DNA from 4 places in the Blautia sp. MSK20_18 genome. Region 3 is predicted to be linked to each of the others. Evidence: predicted binding sites of a transcription regulator. Region 3 holds the regulator's gene; each other region holds the start of a gene.
The links. The regulator Rex, encoded in region 3, represses fermentation and respiration genes when NADH is low (regulators of the CRP and FNR family bind a similar motif). The targets are predictions, from matches to a motif close to ATTGTTAANTANTTAACAAT.
Positions count from the first base shown of each region.

Region 1: a site for Rex is predicted at 977-996, ahead of LI091_RS12545 (oxidoreductase). Genes of this name have one in related genera too.
Region 2: a site for Rex is predicted at 969-988, ahead of LI091_RS14600 (CoB--CoM heterodisulfide reductase iron-sulfur subunit B family protein). Genes of this name have one in related genera too.
Region 4: a site for Rex is predicted at 1,624-1,643, ahead of LI091_RS12085 (iron-sulfur cluster assembly scaffold protein). Genes of this name have one in related genera too.

Region 1 is NZ_JAJCGR010000023.1:699-5,150, reverse strand. It holds gene LI091_RS12550 (NUDIX hydrolase) at 150-653, opposite strand; gene LI091_RS12545 (oxidoreductase) at 1,040-3,037, shown strand; gene LI091_RS12540 (shikimate dehydrogenase) at 3,260-4,138, shown strand; gene aroD (type I 3-dehydroquinate dehydratase) at 4,176-4,452, shown strand, end outside.
Region 2 is NZ_JAJCGR010000032.1:14,374-18,825, forward strand. It holds gene LI091_RS14595 (L,D-transpeptidase family protein) at 1-675, shown strand, start outside; gene LI091_RS14600 (CoB--CoM heterodisulfide reductase iron-sulfur subunit B family protein) at 1,051-1,845, shown strand; gene LI091_RS14605 (4Fe-4S dicluster domain-containing protein) at 1,842-2,231, shown strand; gene LI091_RS14610 (CoB--CoM heterodisulfide reductase iron-sulfur subunit A family protein) at 2,236-4,224, shown strand; gene LI091_RS14615 (hydrogenase iron-sulfur subunit) at 4,215-4,452, shown strand, end outside.
Region 3 is NZ_JAJCGR010000003.1:152,109-156,560, forward strand. It holds gene LI091_RS03280 (NAD(P)H-hydrate dehydratase) at 1-888, opposite strand, end outside; gene LI091_RS03285 (redox-sensing transcriptional repressor Rex) at 950-1,597, opposite strand; gene abc-f (ribosomal protection-like ABC-F family protein) at 1,812-3,728, shown strand; gene LI091_RS03295 (pyridoxamine kinase) at 3,759-4,452, opposite strand, start outside.
Region 4 is NZ_JAJCGR010000021.1:26,974-31,425, reverse strand. It holds gene LI091_RS12090 (GGGtGRT protein) at 1-688, opposite strand, end outside; gene LI091_RS12085 (iron-sulfur cluster assembly scaffold protein) at 729-1,421, opposite strand; gene LI091_RS12080 (TraX family protein) at 1,668-2,405, shown strand; gene LI091_RS12075 (transferase) at 2,530-3,198, opposite strand; gene LI091_RS12070 (DNA topoisomerase) at 3,195-4,452, opposite strand, start outside.

The DNA.
Region 1 (4,452 bases), on a different contig from region 3:
GTTCATCTGATTTAATTTTACTATTTACCAATTTTAATGTCAAGACAATTCTTCGAAAACAAGTCAAAAAACAACGTTTTTAAAAATAGAAATCCACAAAAAACAACATTTATTTTCAAATCCTCGCGGAAAACCAGTCAGGAATCTGCTCAAAACTCAAACACCTTCTTAATACTGTCATAATGTAGGAATTTTCCCTCTGCGGCAAACGCCCGGATCTGCTCCAGGGTTGCAAACATATATCCGTCTGTCTCTTCCATCTGAAGCTTCAGATCCTTATCCTCCACATCCATGACAAAACGGTACACATCCACAAAGTAATTATCTCCTTCCCCAGGATTCTCTCTTTTATATGTAAAAAGGTATCCGCCCTCTGCCTCACTGGCGTCCAGTCCGGTCTCCTCTTTCACCTCACGGAGTACTGCATCACGGGAAGCCTCTCCTGCCTGGGCTGCACCGCCGGAAACCTCCCACCAGCCCGGAGCCCAGGCCTTTGTCATCACACGTTTGGTAATAAGAAAGGTCTTGTCCGGTCTTGCTACCACGCCCAAAACTGTCAGATGATACTCTCCATCCTTTAAACACCAGTCATTGCGCTTCATAGTTCGTCCTGTCGGTTTCTTATCTGCATCGTAAATATCCCAGAATTCCATTTTATCTATCTCCTGTCTTTTTACAGAACGCGGAAATACAGTCTTACATTTGATCCGTTTCAGCCTGCCCGTTTCTCCGTTTTCTGTATCTTTTTTATTTGTTATGATAACACGTTAAAATCATATATGTAAACCCCTGGATCCGATACCATTTTCCAGTTAGCGTTACCGTTCACTCCGTTCTCAGTAACCAGTTACCCTTCTACATCTGTTTTTTTCACATTATAAACATGCAAGTACCTGCAGCCTGAAAGATGATATGCAAAAATCTATAGATTATTTTTATTATATCGCTCGTATTATGAATTAGTTTTATAGATTATTCTGTTATATAATTAACACAAACAAACGATTCTATTTAAAATAACCAGGGAGGTTTTTTTCAGATGAAGAATGATTATCCGCATATTTTTTCCCCATTAACCGTTAAAAATATGACTATCAAGAACCGTATTGTTATGATGCCGATGGGCACCAACTACGGTGAACAGAACGGCGAAATGAGTTTTCTTCATATCAATTATTATGAGCAGCGTGCAAAGGGTGGCACAGGTCTCATCATCGTAGAGAACGCAAGCATCGATTCCCCGCAGGGCTCCAACGGAACCACACAGCTGCGCATCGATCATGACAACTATCTGCCACGTCTTTTCAAATTCTGTGAAAATATTCATAGATACGGAACAAAGATTGCGATCCAGATCAACCATGCCGGAGCTTCCGCTGTTTCTTCCAGGATCAACATGCAGCCGGTTTCCGCATCTGACGTTCCATCCAAAGAAGGCGGCGAGATCCCGCGTCCTCTTTCCAAAGACGAGATCCTTCACATCGTAAAAAAATACGGTGAGGCTGCAAAACGTGCACAGACAGCTGGCTTTGACGCGGTAGAGATCCATGCAGGACACTCCTATCTGATCAGTCAGTTCCTCTCCCCGATCACAAACAAGCGTACCGATGAGTTCGGCGGATCTGTTGAGAACCGTACCCGTTTCTGCCGTATGGTCATCGATGAGGTAAGGAAACAGGTAGGACCTTTCTTCCCGATCATGCTCCGTCTCAGTGCGGATGAGCTGATGGAAGGCGGAAATACACTGGAGGATACTCTGGAATACCTGGATTATCTTCAGGAAGAGGTTGATATCTTCGATGTTTCCTGCGGACTTAACGGTTCCATCCAGTACCAGATCGATGCAAATTATCTCCCGGACGGATGGCGTTCCTACATGGCAAAGGCCGTAAGAGAAAAATTCAACAAGCCATGTATCTCCATGGGTAATGTCCGTGACCCGAAGGTTGCTGAGCGTATCCTGGCTGACGGTGATGCAGACCTGATCGGTATGGGCCGTGGTCTGATCGCAGACCCTGCATGGGTAAACAAGGTTGCCACAGGTCATGAGTGTGACCTCCTCAAATGTATCTCCTGTAACGTTGGCTGTGCCGGAAACCGTATCGGTGTAAACCGTCCGATCCGCTGTACTGTAAACCCATCGGTTCTTGAGGGCGATGTATATAAGAAAAAACATGTAAATAAAAACTGCAACGTGGTCGTTATCGGCGGTGGCACTGCCGGACTGGAAGCTGCCTGTACAACCGCAGAGGTTGGATGCAATACCTTCCTTCTGGAAAAAAGCAATGAGCTTGGCGGACTTGCATCTCTGATCTCAAAGATCCCTGCAAAGAACCGTCTTGCTGATTTCCCGCACTATCTCATGCATCGTGCAGAACAGCTTGATAATCTTTACATCTTCAAAAACACAGAAGGAACACCGGAAAACATCCGCAAGTTCCATCCGAATATCATCGTAAGCTCCACCGGCTCCGCTCCGCTTCTGCCTCCGATCGCAGGACTGAAGGATCGTATTGACAACGAGAACCATAATATTTATTCTATTCTTGGTATGATCAGCCACATTAATGATTTTCCGAAGGATCTGGAAGGCAAAAAGGTTGTAGTTGTAGGCGGCGGTGCTGTAGGTCTTGATGTTGTGGAATTCTTTGCTGACAGAAACGCAGACATCTCTATCGTTGAGATGATGGATCAGATCGGACGTGATCTTGACCCGGTAAGCAAAAATGACACAAAGACCATGATGAAAAAACACAATGTACATCAGCTTACAAAAACTGCTCTCCTTGAGGTTAAGGATTCTTCCTTCCTTGTCAGGGGCGACGGTGAGCCTTATGAGCTTCCATTTGAGTACGGCTTCGTATGTCTCGGAATGAGAGCTCAGGGACAGCTTTACCAGAACCTCACAGAGGAATTTTCTTCTGAGGATGTTGAGATCATAAACATCGGCGACAGCCAGAGAGCAAGACGAATCATTGACGGTACCCAGGAAGGACGCAATGTCCTTACCGTTCTTGAGCAGAAGGGATACCTTTAATATTTTTCCGCTATACCCTTTCTGGGAACATTTCAATCCTTCTCCCGGAAAGTGTATATAGATCTGTTACAGTTCACTCGGTGATCCGTAACATAGATTTTCCACGTCTTCCTCCCCCGCAGCCGTCCGGAGAATGTCCGCAACTTCTTCAGATCTATGTGGTGGGAGGTTTAAAAAAGACAAATCTTCATCCAGATTTTACCAATGAGAGGAGTTATTACCATGTCAGAAAGAATCACAGGACATACCGAACTGATTGGTCTTATGGCATATCCGATCCGCCACTCCAGCTCTCCTGCCATGCAGAATGAAGCTTTTGCAAAGCTTGGCTATGATTATGCATATCTTGCATTTGAGGTTGGTGCAGACGAGATCGAGGATGCTGTAAAAGCAATCCGTACTCTGAAAATGAGAGGTTCCAACGTTTCCATGCCGAACAAAACTCTGGTAGGCCAGTACCTTGACGAGCTTTCACCGGCAGCAGAAATGTGCGGCGCTGTAAACACCATCGTTAATGATCATGGTCATCTTACAGGCCATATCACAGACGGTATCGGATTTATGGCAGCACTGAAAGACAATAACATCGACGCTATCGGAAAGAAAATGACCATCGTAGGTGCAGGTGGTGCCGCAACTGCTATCGAGATCCAGGCAGCACTTGACGGTGTAGGCGAGATCGTGATCTTCAACCGCAAAGATGAATTCTGGGGCCGTGCAGTATCTACGGTAGAAAAGATCAACACCAGAACTTCAAGCCATGCTGTTCTCTATGATCTGGCAGATCTTGACCAGCTGAAAAAAGAAATGGCTGACAGTTATATTTTCGTAAATGCGACAGGTGTTGGAATGAAACCACTGGAAGGTCAGTCCGTTGTTCCGGACAAGTCTTACTTCCGCCCGGAGCTTATCGTTGTTGACGTGCCTTACTCCCCTCTTGAAACTGCTATGCGTTCTATGGCAAAGGAAGTTGGCTGCAAGACAATGAACGGCCTTGGCATGATGCTTTTCCAGGGCTCCGCTGCATTTGAACTGTGGACCGGCGAACCGATGCCGATCGAACATATGAAAGAGATTCTTAACATCAGATACGACGACTAAACTGCTATCTGTTCCTGTCGTATCAGAAAGGACCATTATGAAAACAGTTCAGGTAAGAAATATCACACTCGGAGAGGGAAGACCGAAGATCTGTGTCCCGATCGTGGGACAGACAAAGGATGATATCCTCCTTGAGGCAGGGACCTTCGCAAGGATCCCCGTAGACGTTGTGGAATGGCGTGTTGACTGGTTTGAGGACGTTTTTGACACAGACAAGGTTCTGGATGTGGCAAAAGATCTCCAGACCGTTTTAAAGGACACTCCGATTCTCTTCACCTTCCGTACTGCAAAAGAAGGCGGAGAAAAAGCGATCT
Region 2 (4,452 bases), on a different contig from region 3:
GATTCCGATACGATCACATCCTGGCTGAAGGCTGAGGGGGAGACGCTGACTTTAGATGAAGAAGCCATTAAAGCCTACATCAGTGAGCTTGCCAACAAATACAATACCATTTATGTTCCCCGCACCTTTCATACATCTGCGGGAACGGATGTGACCATTGAGGGAAATGAGTACGGATACCGGATCGATCAGGACGGAGAATATGCGCAGCTTCTGGAAGACCTGAAAAGTGGTACTGCTGTAACAAGAGAGCCTGTTTACAGCAAAAAAGGATACCAGAGAAACGGAACAGACGATCTGGCAGGCAGTTACATAGAGGTCAGTCTGGATGCACAGCATTTGTGGCTGTATAAGGACGGAAGCCTTGTGACGGAAACAGATATTGTCAGTGGTAAGCCGGTGAAGGGGCGTGAAACATATCGTGGTGCATGGCCGATCGCATACAAAGCAAGTCCCTATAATCTGTCAAGCTCTGAGTATGGATACAACGTAAAGGTTAATTACTGGATGCCTTTTGTCTACGGGCAGGGACTTCATGATGCATCCTGGCAGTCATCCTTTGGCGGGAACCGTTATAAAACCAACGGAAGCCACGGCTGCATCAATCTGCCTAAGGATCAGGCAGCACTGATCTATAACACCATTGATGCAGGTTATCCGATCATTATTTACTGATAGGAGCAAAAAAGCTTCGGAGAGATCCGGAGCTTTTTTTATGCCCGAAAATGAAAATTATCATGGAAGCAGGATCGTAAATGATAAGGTTTTTCAAAAGTACGTTAAAAAAAACACAAAAAAATATCGAAAAAGCCTTGTCGAAACAGAAATAACGTGATATGATGATTTCGGAAATCGAGCTAATACACTTCTTAATTGCGGAGGAAGAGTGTTTTTCTCTTTTATTTGGGTGCAAATTGATAAAAAAACTCAAATAAGTGTTAGTTGAGATTTCATTTTTTTATTCATGTATCGTTAAAAAAAAGACAATATATGAACAAGAATATCTACTATAAACGTCAGATTTTAGACTAAGAAAGGATAATGAAAGGTATGAAGTACAGTTATTATCCGGGTTGCACCCTGAGAACAAAGGCCAAAGATCTGGATGAGTATGCCAGAGCCAGTGCCACAGCCCTTGGGTTTGAGCTTGAGGAGATCGAGGACTGGCAGTGTTGTGGTGGTGTTTATCCGCTTGGCACAGACGAGATCGCCACAAAGCTTTCTTCCGTCCGTGCGTTAAACCAGGCAAAAGAAAAAGGCCAGGATCTGGTGACGATCTGTTCAGCCTGTCATCATGTGATCAAGCGTGTCAATGATGATATGAAAAATGTGGAAGATATCCGGACCAGAGCCAACAATTATATGCAGTTGGAAGCTCCCTATGAAGGAGAGACAACCGTTCTCCATTATCTGGAGGTTCTCCGGGACAGAGTCGGTTTTGATAAACTGAAAGAAAAAGTAGTAAATCCTTTTACCGGAAAGAAGATCGGAGCCTATTACGGATGTCTGCTTCTGAGACCTGGAAAGATCATGGCATTTGATGATCCGGAAAATCCAAGGATCATGGAGGATTTTATCCGTGCCCTTGGCGCTGAGCCTGTGATCTATCCTTACAGAAATGAATGCTGTGGAGGATATATATCCTTGAAAGAAAAAGAAATGTCACAGAATATGTGTGAAAAGATTGAAGAAAGCGCAGCCGGATTTGGCGCAGATATGCTGATCACTGCTTGTCCACTGTGCAAATATAATCTGAATAAAAATGCCGGAAACAGACTGCCGGTTTACTATTTTACAGAGCTTCTGGCAGAAGCCCTTGGCGTCAAAGAGGAGGTGGCAAAATGAGAGATAACCATTCTGCTGCGGAAAAAATAAAGGAGATCAGTGGAACCAATCCTTTAAAATGCATGAAATGCGGCAAATGTTCCGCAACCTGCCCTTCTTTTGACGAGATGGATATCAAACCTCATCAGTTTGTATCCTATGTGATCAATGAAAATATCGAAGCACTTGTAAATTCAGCATCCCTTTGGAAATGCCTTTCCTGTTTTGCCTGTGTGGAGCGCTGTCCGAGAGACGTAAAACCCGGAAAGATCATTGACGGGGCAAGACAGCTTGTTGTCCGGGAAAAAGGTGGCAACTATCTTTCACCAGATGAGATCCCGGAACTTCTTGATCCGGATCTTCCTCAGCAGCTGCTGGTAAGTGCATTCAGAAGATACAGGAGGTGAGAAAGTGCAGAGAATCGGTGTATTTGTCTGTCATTGCGGAAGTAATATTGCCGCTACGGTAGACGTGAAAAAGGTTGTGGAGATCATTGCAAAAGAGCCAGGAGTTGTCCATGCAGAAGATTATCAGTATATGTGTTCCGAAGCAGGACAGTCCAGGATCCAGGAAGCCATCCGTGAAAAAAATCTCACAGGAGTGGTTGTCTGTTCCTGTTCTCCGCGTATGCATGAGGCAACTTTCCGTAAAGCAGCGGAAAAGGCCGGCCTGAATCCATATATGGTGGAGATCGCAAATATCCGTGAGCACTGTTCCTGGATCCACAAGGATATGCAGGAGGCTACGGAGAAGGCCGTGATCCTTGCAAGAGCAGCAGTAGCAAAAGTTAATTTAAATGCTCCTCTTCAGCCGGGAGAAAGCCAGGTTACAAAGAGAGCCCTGATCATCGGAGGCGGTATCGCCGGAATCCAGACGGCTCTTGATATTGCCGATGCAGGCTATGAAGTTGATATTGTGGAAAAAACACCAAGTATCGGCGGAAGAATGTCACAGCTTGACAAAACCTTCCCTACTCTGGATTGCTCCGCATGTATCCTTACTCCAAAAATGGTGGAGGCTGCAGCTCACGAAAAGATCAATATCTATACATACAGTGAAGTAGAAAAAGTTGCAGGTTTTGTAGGAGATTTTACTGTTGATATCCGCAAAAAAGCGCGAAGTGTCAACATGGACAAATGTACAGGCTGTGGAGTCTGCCAGGAAAAATGTCCTTCCAAAAAGATTCCAAATGAGTTCAACAGAGGGCTGAACAACCGGTCAGCTATCTATACTCCGTTTGCACAGGCAATTCCAAATGTTCCTGTGATCGACAGAGAGCATTGCCTGAAATTTAAGACAGGCAAATGTGGTGTCTGCTCCAAAGTATGTCAGGCAGGAGCCATTGATTACGATCAGCAGGATGAGATCGTAACACAGAAATACGGAGCGATCGTGGTGGCAACCGGATTTGATACCATCAAGCTTGACAAATACGATGAATACGCATACAGCCAGAGCAAGGATGTGATCACATCTCTGGAGCTGGAGCGTATCATGAATGCTGCAGGACCTACAAAAGGACATCTTGAGCGCCTTTCCGATGGAAAAGCACCGAAGGAGATCGTATTTATCCAGTGTGTTGGAAGCCGTTGCTCCGATGACCGCGGGAAGCCATACTGTTCCAAGATCTGCTGTATGTACACAGCTAAGCATGCCATGCTGATCCGTGATAAATATCCGGATACCAATGTGACGGTATTTTATATTGATGTCCGTACACCTGGTAAAAACTTCGATGAGTTTTACAGAAGAGCAGTTGAGCAGTATAACGTAAACTACATCAAAGGTCAGGTAGGAAAAGTAATTCCGCAGCCGGATGGAACACTTCTTGTTCAGGGCTCGGATCTTCTTGATAATAAGCAGATCTTCAAGAAAGCAGATATGGTAGTTCTTGCAACAGCCATTGAACCGAATCCGGATGTACGTAAGATCGCTACCATGCTTACTGCAAGTATTGACACCAACAATTTCCTTACAGAAGCTCATGCAAAGCTTCGTCCTGTAGAATCACCGACAGCAGGAATTTTCCTTTCCGGTGTATGCCAGGGACCAAAGGATATACCGGAGACAGTTGCCCAGGCAGGAGCTGCGGCTGTAAAGGCCATAGGGCTTCTTGCAAAGGACAAGCTGACAACCAATCCATGTACGGCAAGATCCGACGAGCTTCTCTGTAACGGATGCTCTACCTGTGCAAATGTATGTCCTTACGGAGCGATTTCCTATGAGGAGAAACAGGTCAACGATCACGGTATCCGTGAGACAAGAAGAGTTGCGGTTGTCAATACAGCACTTTGCCAGGGCTGCGGTGCCTGCACAGTAGCCTGCCCGTCAGGAGCCATGGACCTTCAGGGCTTCTCCAACAGACAGATTATCGCGGAGGTGGATGCAATATGTCGATAGAAACAAAGGAAGAATTCAGACCAAAGATCGTGGCATTCTGCTGTAACTGGTGCAGCTACGCCGGAGCAGACCTTGCAGGAAGCAGCCGTTTAAGCTATCCGGCGGATGTAAAGATCATCCGTGTTCCATGTTCCTGCCGTGTCAATCCCATGTTCATCCTCCGTGCCTTTGAAAAAGGAGCCGATGGTGTGATCATGTGCGGATGCCATCCGGGAGACTGCCATTACA
Region 3 (4,452 bases):
TTCCTGATCAAAGCGGCTGCAGACCATAGCCTCCGGAAGGAGTATCTGCAGTGGGATCCTGTTGGCTTCCACAGTCTGGATCTTTACCATTCCCGCACCGGCACGAAGTGCTGCACTGGCGCTTAAATAAGCGGCTCCGCACATTCCCTCACTTCCGGTCACAAAGAGCACTTTTCCGAAGGTACCCTTGTTTCCGCCGGGATCACGTTCCGGAAACAGCTTCAGATCTTTATTTTCCAGACAGGCGGCAGATGCAGTCACAGCTTCCTGCTCATAGATCCCGATATCGGCGGTAACGATCCTTCCTGCATACAGTCTTCCCGGATAAAAGCAAAGACCTCTTTTCCGGTAGGCAAATGTGACAGTCAGATCGGCGCTGAAGGCAATTCCCATTTCCAGGCCAGTATCTCCGTTCACTCCTGACGGGATGTCAACTGCGATCTTTTTGGCCCTCGCACTGTTCATCTCATGGATGATATCAGCATAATGCCCCTCGATCGGACGCGTCAGGCCTACCCCAAACACGGCATCTACTATAGTAGTATATTCACTCCACTGCGGGTTATTCACCTCCGGGACACGATAACCGGAAGCAATCTTATACTGAAGAGCTGTCTCTCTGGTCATTTTATCTTTGTTTCCGACCATATAAAACTCTACCCGGATCCCCTTCAGATGGAACAATCTGGCAACAGCGATACCGTCACCGCCATTGTTTCCGCTTCCGCAGACTACCAGGATCCTTTCGTCCTTCTGGAGATACTTTTCTGTTTCCTCTACCACCTTCAGTGCTGCCCGCTCCATCAGAACCTCGGAGGGAACTCCGATCTCACGGATCGTTGTGGAGTCCAGATCCTTCATTTCTTTGCAGGTAACAAGCTTCTTCATTCTGTCTTCTGCCTCCCCTCTGTCATAGAGAAAGCTGCCGTTTCCGGCAGCTTAACAATTCTTACTTATCCACATGTTCCTGCCTGTATTTGCTGAGATTATAAGACAGTGTCATCAGACTCTCGGAAAGATGAACGTTCTCTACGATCACATCATCCGGTGTCTCAAGATCAAGATGTGCAAAATTCCAGATTGCCTTGATCCCGTTCTCCACCAGAATATCTGCCATTTCCTTGGCTTTATTCTTGGGAAGTGTCAGGATCGCGATCTCCACGTTATTCTCTCTCAGGAAAAACGGAAGCTCACTGAGCATCTGGATCTCAAGTCCACGGACTGCGATGCCCTCAAGCACAGGATTTACGTCAAAGATACCAACCAGCCTGAACCCGCGCTTCTCAAAATCCACATAATTGGCAAGTGCCTGTCCCAGATTACCGGCACCCAGGATGATCATCGGATGAACGGTATCTAGTCCCAGGATCTTACCGATCTCTGTATAAAGATAGTGTACATTATAGCCATACCCCTGCTGCCCAAAACCGCCGAAATTATTAAGATCCTGACGGATCTGAGAAGCTGTGGTATGCATCTTCTTACTTAACTCATTGGAAGAAATACGTTCTACATTGTCTTCCATCAGCTCTCCTAAGTAGCGGTAATAGCGTGGCAGACGCTTAATCACCGCTTTCGAGATTTGTTTTGTCTCCACGATAGTTTTCCTCCTTACCTTACACTAGGTTAATTATAACGAATTGACATTTTCCTGTCAATTAAAGTTGTCTATTCTGTACAAATTTCTTTATAATTTTTCTAATAATTGATTTTTTCTTTGAAATCCCGGCAGTTTCCGTTATAATAGGTGGAGGATTTTTCCCTGTTCAGGCATAAACAGGGGTGATTCTTTATACAGGAGGACAGTTTTTATGATTTTATCATGTCAGAATATATGCAAGGCCTTTGGCGAAAAAGTAATTTTAAATGATGCATCCTTTCACATTGAAGACCGTGAAAAGGCTGCTCTGATCGGATGCAACGGTGCAGGAAAGACCACACTGCTGCGGATCATCATGCAGGAGCTTTCTGCTGATTCCGGTACCGTGGTGCTTGCCCGGGATAAAAATATCGGCTATCTTGCCCAGTACCAGGATATCCACGGACATCATACCATCTACGAGGAGCTTCTTACCACCAAGCAGCACATCATCGATATGGAACGCCGTATCCGCAATATGGAACAGGAAATGAACACGGTGACCGGTGATGAGCTGAACCGTCTGATGGAAACCTATACCCGCCTGACCCATCAGTTTGAGCTGGAGAACGGATACGCTTACAAAAGTGAGCTGACCGGTGTCTTAAAGGGTCTCGGCTTCACGGAGGAAGATTATGACAAGCAGATCGAAACTCTTTCCGGCGGTCAGAAAACCCGCGTGGCGCTGGGCAAGATGCTTCTTTCCAAGCCGGATATCCTGCTTCTGGATGAGCCAACCAATCACCTGGATATGGAAAGCATCTCCTGGCTGGAAACTTATCTTCTGAATTATCCGGGAGCTGTTTTTATCGTCTCCCATGACCGTTATTTTCTGGATAAGGTAGTCACCAAGGTCATTGAGATCGAAGCCGGACAGACCCGCGTATACAGCGGCAACTACTCTGCCTATGCTCTCAAGAAGGCTCAGCTTCGTGATGCACAGTACAAGGCATACTTAAATCAGCAGCGGGATATCAAGCATCAGGAAGCCGTTATCGCCAAGCTGAAATCCTTTAACCGTGAAAAATCCATCAAGCGTGCGGAAAGCCGTGAAAAAATGCTGGACCGTGTACAGAGGATCGAAAAGCCTCTTGAGCTCCAGGACCGGATGCGTATCTCGCTGGAACCACGGGTGTTAAGCGGAAACGATGTGCTCCACGTGGAAGCGCTTTCCAAGGCCTTTCCGGGACAGACCCTGTTCTCCGATATCTCCTTTGATATCAAACGCGGCGAGCGTGTGGCACTGATCGGAAACAACGGAACCGGAAAGACCACCATGCTGAAGATCATCAACGGTCTTATTGAGGCAGATGCCGGCAAATTTTCCCTTGGTTCCAAGGTGCAGATCGGTTATTACGATCAGGAACATCATGTTCTGCATATGGACAAGACGATTTTCCAGGAGATCTCCGATACTTATCCGACTCTCACAGAGACCGAGATCCGAAATATGCTTGCTGCATTTCTCTTTACCGGAGATGATGTTTTCAAGGAAATCTCCGCACTTTCCGGTGGAGAAAGAGGCCGTGTTTCCCTTGCAAAGCTGATGCTTTCCGAAGCCAACTTCCTGATCCTTGACGAGCCTACCAACCATCTGGATATTGCTTCCAAGGAGATCTTGGAGGAAGCACTAGTCAGCTACACCGGTACAGTCCTTTATGTATCCCATGACCGTTACTTTATCAATCAGACTGCGACCAGGATCATGGAGCTGACAAACCAAGCAGTGGTAAATTACATCGGTGATTATGATTACTATCTGGAAAAGAAGGAGGAGCTGACCAGTACCTATGCACCGGGAAGCACTTCTCCGGAGGCACCTGCCGAAGAAAAATCGGTTTCCGAGAACAAGCTTTCCTGGCAGCAGATGAAGGAAGAACAGGCAAAGAAACGAAAACGGGAAGCCGAGCTGAAAAAAGTCGAAGCCCGTATCGAAGAGCTGGAAACAAGAGACAGCGAGATCGACGAGACTATGGTCCTTCCGGATGTCTGCACCAATGTAGCGGAATGTACAAAGCTGAGCCGCGAAAAAGCAGCCATCGCTGAAGAACTGGAAGAGCTTTATGAAAAATGGGAAGAGCTGGCCTGACGGTCAGCTCTTTTTTATCCCCTTATGTTTTTATGGAAGCAGCATGCCGAGATGCTGTTCAAAGCATACACCATCGTTACGGTCTGTTCCTTCCTCCACCGCATCCCGGATCGATGCCGAGATAAAATCCACGGCCAGCTCTGCACAGGTTTTCATGGAATATCTTTTTACCAGCCCTGCACTTAGCACGGATGCAAAAAGATCTCCTGTCCCGGAATAGCTTCCGCCGGATTTCTCTGCGAATACCCAGGAGCTGTTTCCGTTTTCCAGGACAAGATTCCCCATTTTCAGAGGCTGCCCCTCCTCCCTGTGATCCACTCCGGTGATCACAACGGCAGGAAGTGAAAATTTCCGGGCAAGTCCGCACCCGATCTCCCGGATCTCTTCCATCCGCCGGGACTCTGATGCCTTTTGCAGTTCCTTCCAGATATCCTCCATTTTTTCTTTTCCGTAGAGAAGAAGGAGGGCTTCCGTAAGGTTCGGTGTGATCACATAGGAACGACGTGTCAGTTCGCAGAACCGGCTGCGGAGCTCTTCTGTATAGATCGGATAAACCGCGCCGTCATCCCCCATCACCGGATCTGTAAGGATCAGAGTATCCTTCCCTGCAAACGCATCCATAAATTTCAGGATCCTGTCTGCCTGCTTATCATCAGAAAGAAATCCAGTATAGATCCCATCCGGGAAAAATCCTCTTTTTTTCCACTGCTCCATATATGGTTCC
Region 4 (4,452 bases), on a different contig from region 3:
TTGTGGAGTTTCCTGTGATGGAAACGTCAACGCCCTCTTTCCACATGATCGCAACACCTTCCGGAACGCTGTTAGCGCCGTAGCAGTTAACCTTTGCACGAAGTCCCTCAGAATAGGATTTACGGAATACTTCCTTAACCTCGTTCTTATATGGATCATACTCTGTCTCTACATATGTAAAGCCGTTGATACGGGAGATGATCTGAGCAGCATCTTTTCCAAGACCATTCAGGATAACACGAAGAGGTTTTTTACGAACCTTGTTTGCTTTCTCAGCGATACCGATCGCACCCTCAGCTGCTGCAAAAGACTCATGTCCTGCAAGGAAACAGAAGCAGTCTGTCTCTTCCTCAAGGAGCATCTTTCCAAGGTTTCCATGTCCAAGACCTACTTTACGTGTGTCTGCAACGGATCCCGGGATACAGAAAGCCTGAAGGCCTTCTCCGATAGCTGCTGCTGCATCAGCGGCTCTTCTGCAGCCTTTTTTGATCGCGATAGCTGCACCTACTGTGTAAGCCCAGCAAGCGTTCTCGAAGCAGATCGGCTGAATGCCTTTGATCTGATCGTAAACGTTCAGTCCTGCGTCTTTAGTGATTTTCTCAGCTTCTTCGATAGAAGCGATTCCATAGCTGTTTAAAACAGAATTGATCTTGTCAATTCGTCTCTCATATGATTCAAATAAAGCCATTTCCTGTAACCTCCTGATATTTTCACCTTACGAAGTGTAATTACTCTTTTCTTGGGTCGATGATCTTAACAGCATCTGCAACACGGCCGTACTGACCTTTTGCTTTCTCCCATGCTGTGTTCGGGTCATCACCTTTCTTAATGAAGTCAGTCATTTTTCCAAGGCTTACGAACTGATATCCGATGATCTCATCGTTCTCATCAAGAGCGATACCTGTAACATAACCCTCAGCCATCTCAAGGTAACGAGGTCCTTTTTTCAGAGTTCCATACATTGTACCAACCTGAGAACGAAGTCCTTTTCCAAGGTCCTCAAGACCAGCGCCTACTGCAAGTCCGTCCTCGGAGAATGCAGACTGGGAACGTCCGTAAACGATCTGAAGGAAAAGCTCTCTCATAGCTGTATTGATTGCATCACATACAAGGTCTGTGTTCAGCGCCTCCATAACGGTAAGTCCTGGAAGGATCTCAGAAGCCATAGCTGCAGAATGAGTCATTCCTGAACATCCGATTGTCTCAACAAGTGCCTCCTGGATGATTCCCTCTTTAACGTTAAGGGAAAGCTTGCAAGCACCCTGCTGCGGAGCACACCAGCCAACACCGTGTGTAAATCCGGAGATATCCTTTACTTCTTTTGCCTGAACCCATTTTGCTTCTTCCGGGATCGGAGCGGCACCATGATGTACGCCCTGTGCCACTGGACACATTTCTTCTACTTCGCGTGAATAAATCATTTTAAAACTCCTTTCAAGTATAGATTGACCGATGTTATTGAGAAAAAAAGTTCGATAACACCCTATCGCTATTTTCTCACAAAACCTTTGTTTCGTCCAGTCATATTTAATAAAATTTTGCCATAAAACGCATAATATTGGTAGTTATTCCGGCAGTATTGCATGCCTAACTGTCAAATATTTCTGGCAACTGCTGTATGTATGTGATAATATATTAGCAAGTTTAACCCTGGAGGTATATTTTTCATGAATGCATCTGTGGATTCTGTTTTTCCAGAAAAATACCGCATTCTCAGCGGAAGCGCTCTGAAGATGATCGCGGTCATCACCATGCTGATCGATCATATCGGAGCTGTGCTGCTCAGTATGTATCAGCCTGCACAGAAAATCCTGTTTACACTTTTCGGCAGAGAATATACTGTATATCTTATTTTCCGCGATATCGGAAGAGCTGCTTTTCCCATCTTCTGTTTTCTCCTGCTGGAAGGCTTCCGTCATACACGGAGCCGGTTCCTCTATGGAAGAAATCTCCTTCTTTTTGCGCTGCTCTCAGAAATTCCGTGGAATCTGATGTTTACAAATACGCTGCGTTACGAAAGACAAAATGTGTTTTTCACGCTTTTCCTCGGATATCTGGCCTTTTGTGCCATCGAATATTTCCAGACCAGACCTTCGATGCAGCTTCTCTGCATCCTGGGACTGCTTGTCATTTCCATTTTTCTGAAAGCAGACTATGGATGGCGGGGGTATATCTTCCTGCTGATCATGTACTATATGCGAAACGATAAGCCAGGCCAGGCAATCCTCGGAAGCTGCTGGCTTTACTATGAATGGAGAGCCTCCTTTGCCTTTCTGTCCATTAACCTGTACAATGGAAAAAGAGGCTTCATCCGCGGAAAATCAGCAAAATATTTCTTTTACTGGTTTTACCCAGTCCATATTATGGGACTGGTCATACTTCGACAGCTTTTGTTTTTATCTTAATCCCGCCCGCTCCCGGTCGTTTCATCCTTCCACGACCAATACTGTTGCATCCATCACCCCATCAAAAAAAAGCTGCACTTTCTCAAAAGTGCAGCCTAAATGCGTGTCCAGAAGAATCTGTTTCTTATTTTTTCTTTACGATCTCTTTTGCATTTTTATAAATGGAATCCGCCGGAACACATCCACGTACCGGTGACAGCGGGTAAATATTGGAATTCCGTCCGATCACAGTACCGGGATTCAGCACAGAACCGCATCCGACTTCAACATGATCTCCGAGCATCGCTCCGAATTTCTTAAGACCGGTTTCGATCTTTTCATCCCCGTCTTTTACGACAACCAGCTTCTTGTCTGATTTTACGTTGGAACAGATCGATCCGGCACCCATGTGGGACTTATATCCCAGCACAGCATCTCCAACATAATTATAATGAGGAACCTGAACCTTGTTAAACAGCACTGCATTCTTAAGCTCTGTGGAATTTCCCACAACTGCGCCCTCACCAACGATAGCCTTGCCGCGGATAAATGCACAGTGGCGCACCTCGGCGTCTCTGCCAATGATAGCCGGTCCGGTGATACTTGCAGTCGGCGCAACTGTAGCGGATCTTGCGATCCATACATTTTCGCCCTTCTCCTCATATTCAGAAGGATCCAGTGTTTTTCCCAGCTTGATAATGAAATCTCCGATCTCCGGAAGAACCTCCCACGGATAGGTTTTTCCCTCAAAAAGCTCTGCTGCAATGGTCTCATTCAGATCCAGCATATTGCTGATAGTAAAATCTTTCATCATGATGATCTCTTTCCTCCCTGTCTGGAAGCTCGCTCCGGCTTCCTGTAGTTTACAGCGGCCGCATCAAAAAACTGCCGCAGGTTATACTGATAATTGCTTGCCTCCACCTGCCGGGTACGTACCCGCACAAAATGCTCCAGTTTGTCCATATATTCCTGTTCCGTGATGCTGCCCTCTGCCACATAGGTGAGCCCCTTTTCCCAGCTTGCCGTAAGCTCCGGGTTCAGAAGCTGCCGGATAGAACAATTTACCACATCAAAGATCATTTCCCCAAGAAGCGTTGGAGTGATCACCTGGGTCTTTTTGTTCAGTGCCAGATATTTGATGTTAAAAAGCTTCTTCAGGATCTCGGCACGGGTAGCACTGGTGCCGATCCCGCTTCCCTTGATCTGGGCTCGAAGCTCCTCATCCTCGATCAGCTGTCCTGCATTTTCCATGGCAAGGATCATGGAACCGGAATTGTATCGTTTGGGCGGTGAAGTCTCACCCTCCTTGATACTCAAACCGTTCACAGGAAGTATATCACCCTTTTTCAGCTTCTGCAACGCCTCCAGGAGCACAGTATCACAGGAAACCTCGTCTTCCTCTCCATTTCCGTTTTTCTCACTGTCTGAAGCCCTTTTCCGCGAAAAAGAATTCGTGACGATCTTCAGATAGCCTTCTTCTTTGAGAACCTTAAAGGATGAAAAGAATGCCTCGCCGTCCAGCTTCGTCACAAGACTCACCTTCTGATAAACGGCCGGCGGATAAAAAATACACAAAAATCTCCGTACAATGGTCTCGTACACACGCTGTGCAGTAAGAGACACACTTCCCAGCGCGTTCAGTCCCTGACCGGTAGGAATGATCGCGTAATGGTCTGTGATCTGCTTGTCATTCACATATCTGGTCTTTGCAATGCTTTTCCAGGATTCCATCCCCAAAACCTCTGCCGCCGCAGCACCGGCCTGCTGATAATTTCGAAGACCGGAAATATTCTTGTATATCTCCTTGGCCACTGCCGTGGAAAGAACTCTGGCATCCGTTCTCGGATAAGTCACCAACTTCTTCTCATAAAGCTCCTGTACGATCCGGAGTGTCTCGTCCGGACTGATCTTAAACAGCTTTGAGCACACATTCTGAAGCTCCGCCAGGTTAAAAAGAAGCGGCGGATTTTTGTTTTCTTTTTTTCGTTCCACCTTTTCCACAATACAGGAAAGGGGCTGGTTCACCATCAGCTGATCGATCAGCATCTGTGCATGCTCTTTTTTCCTG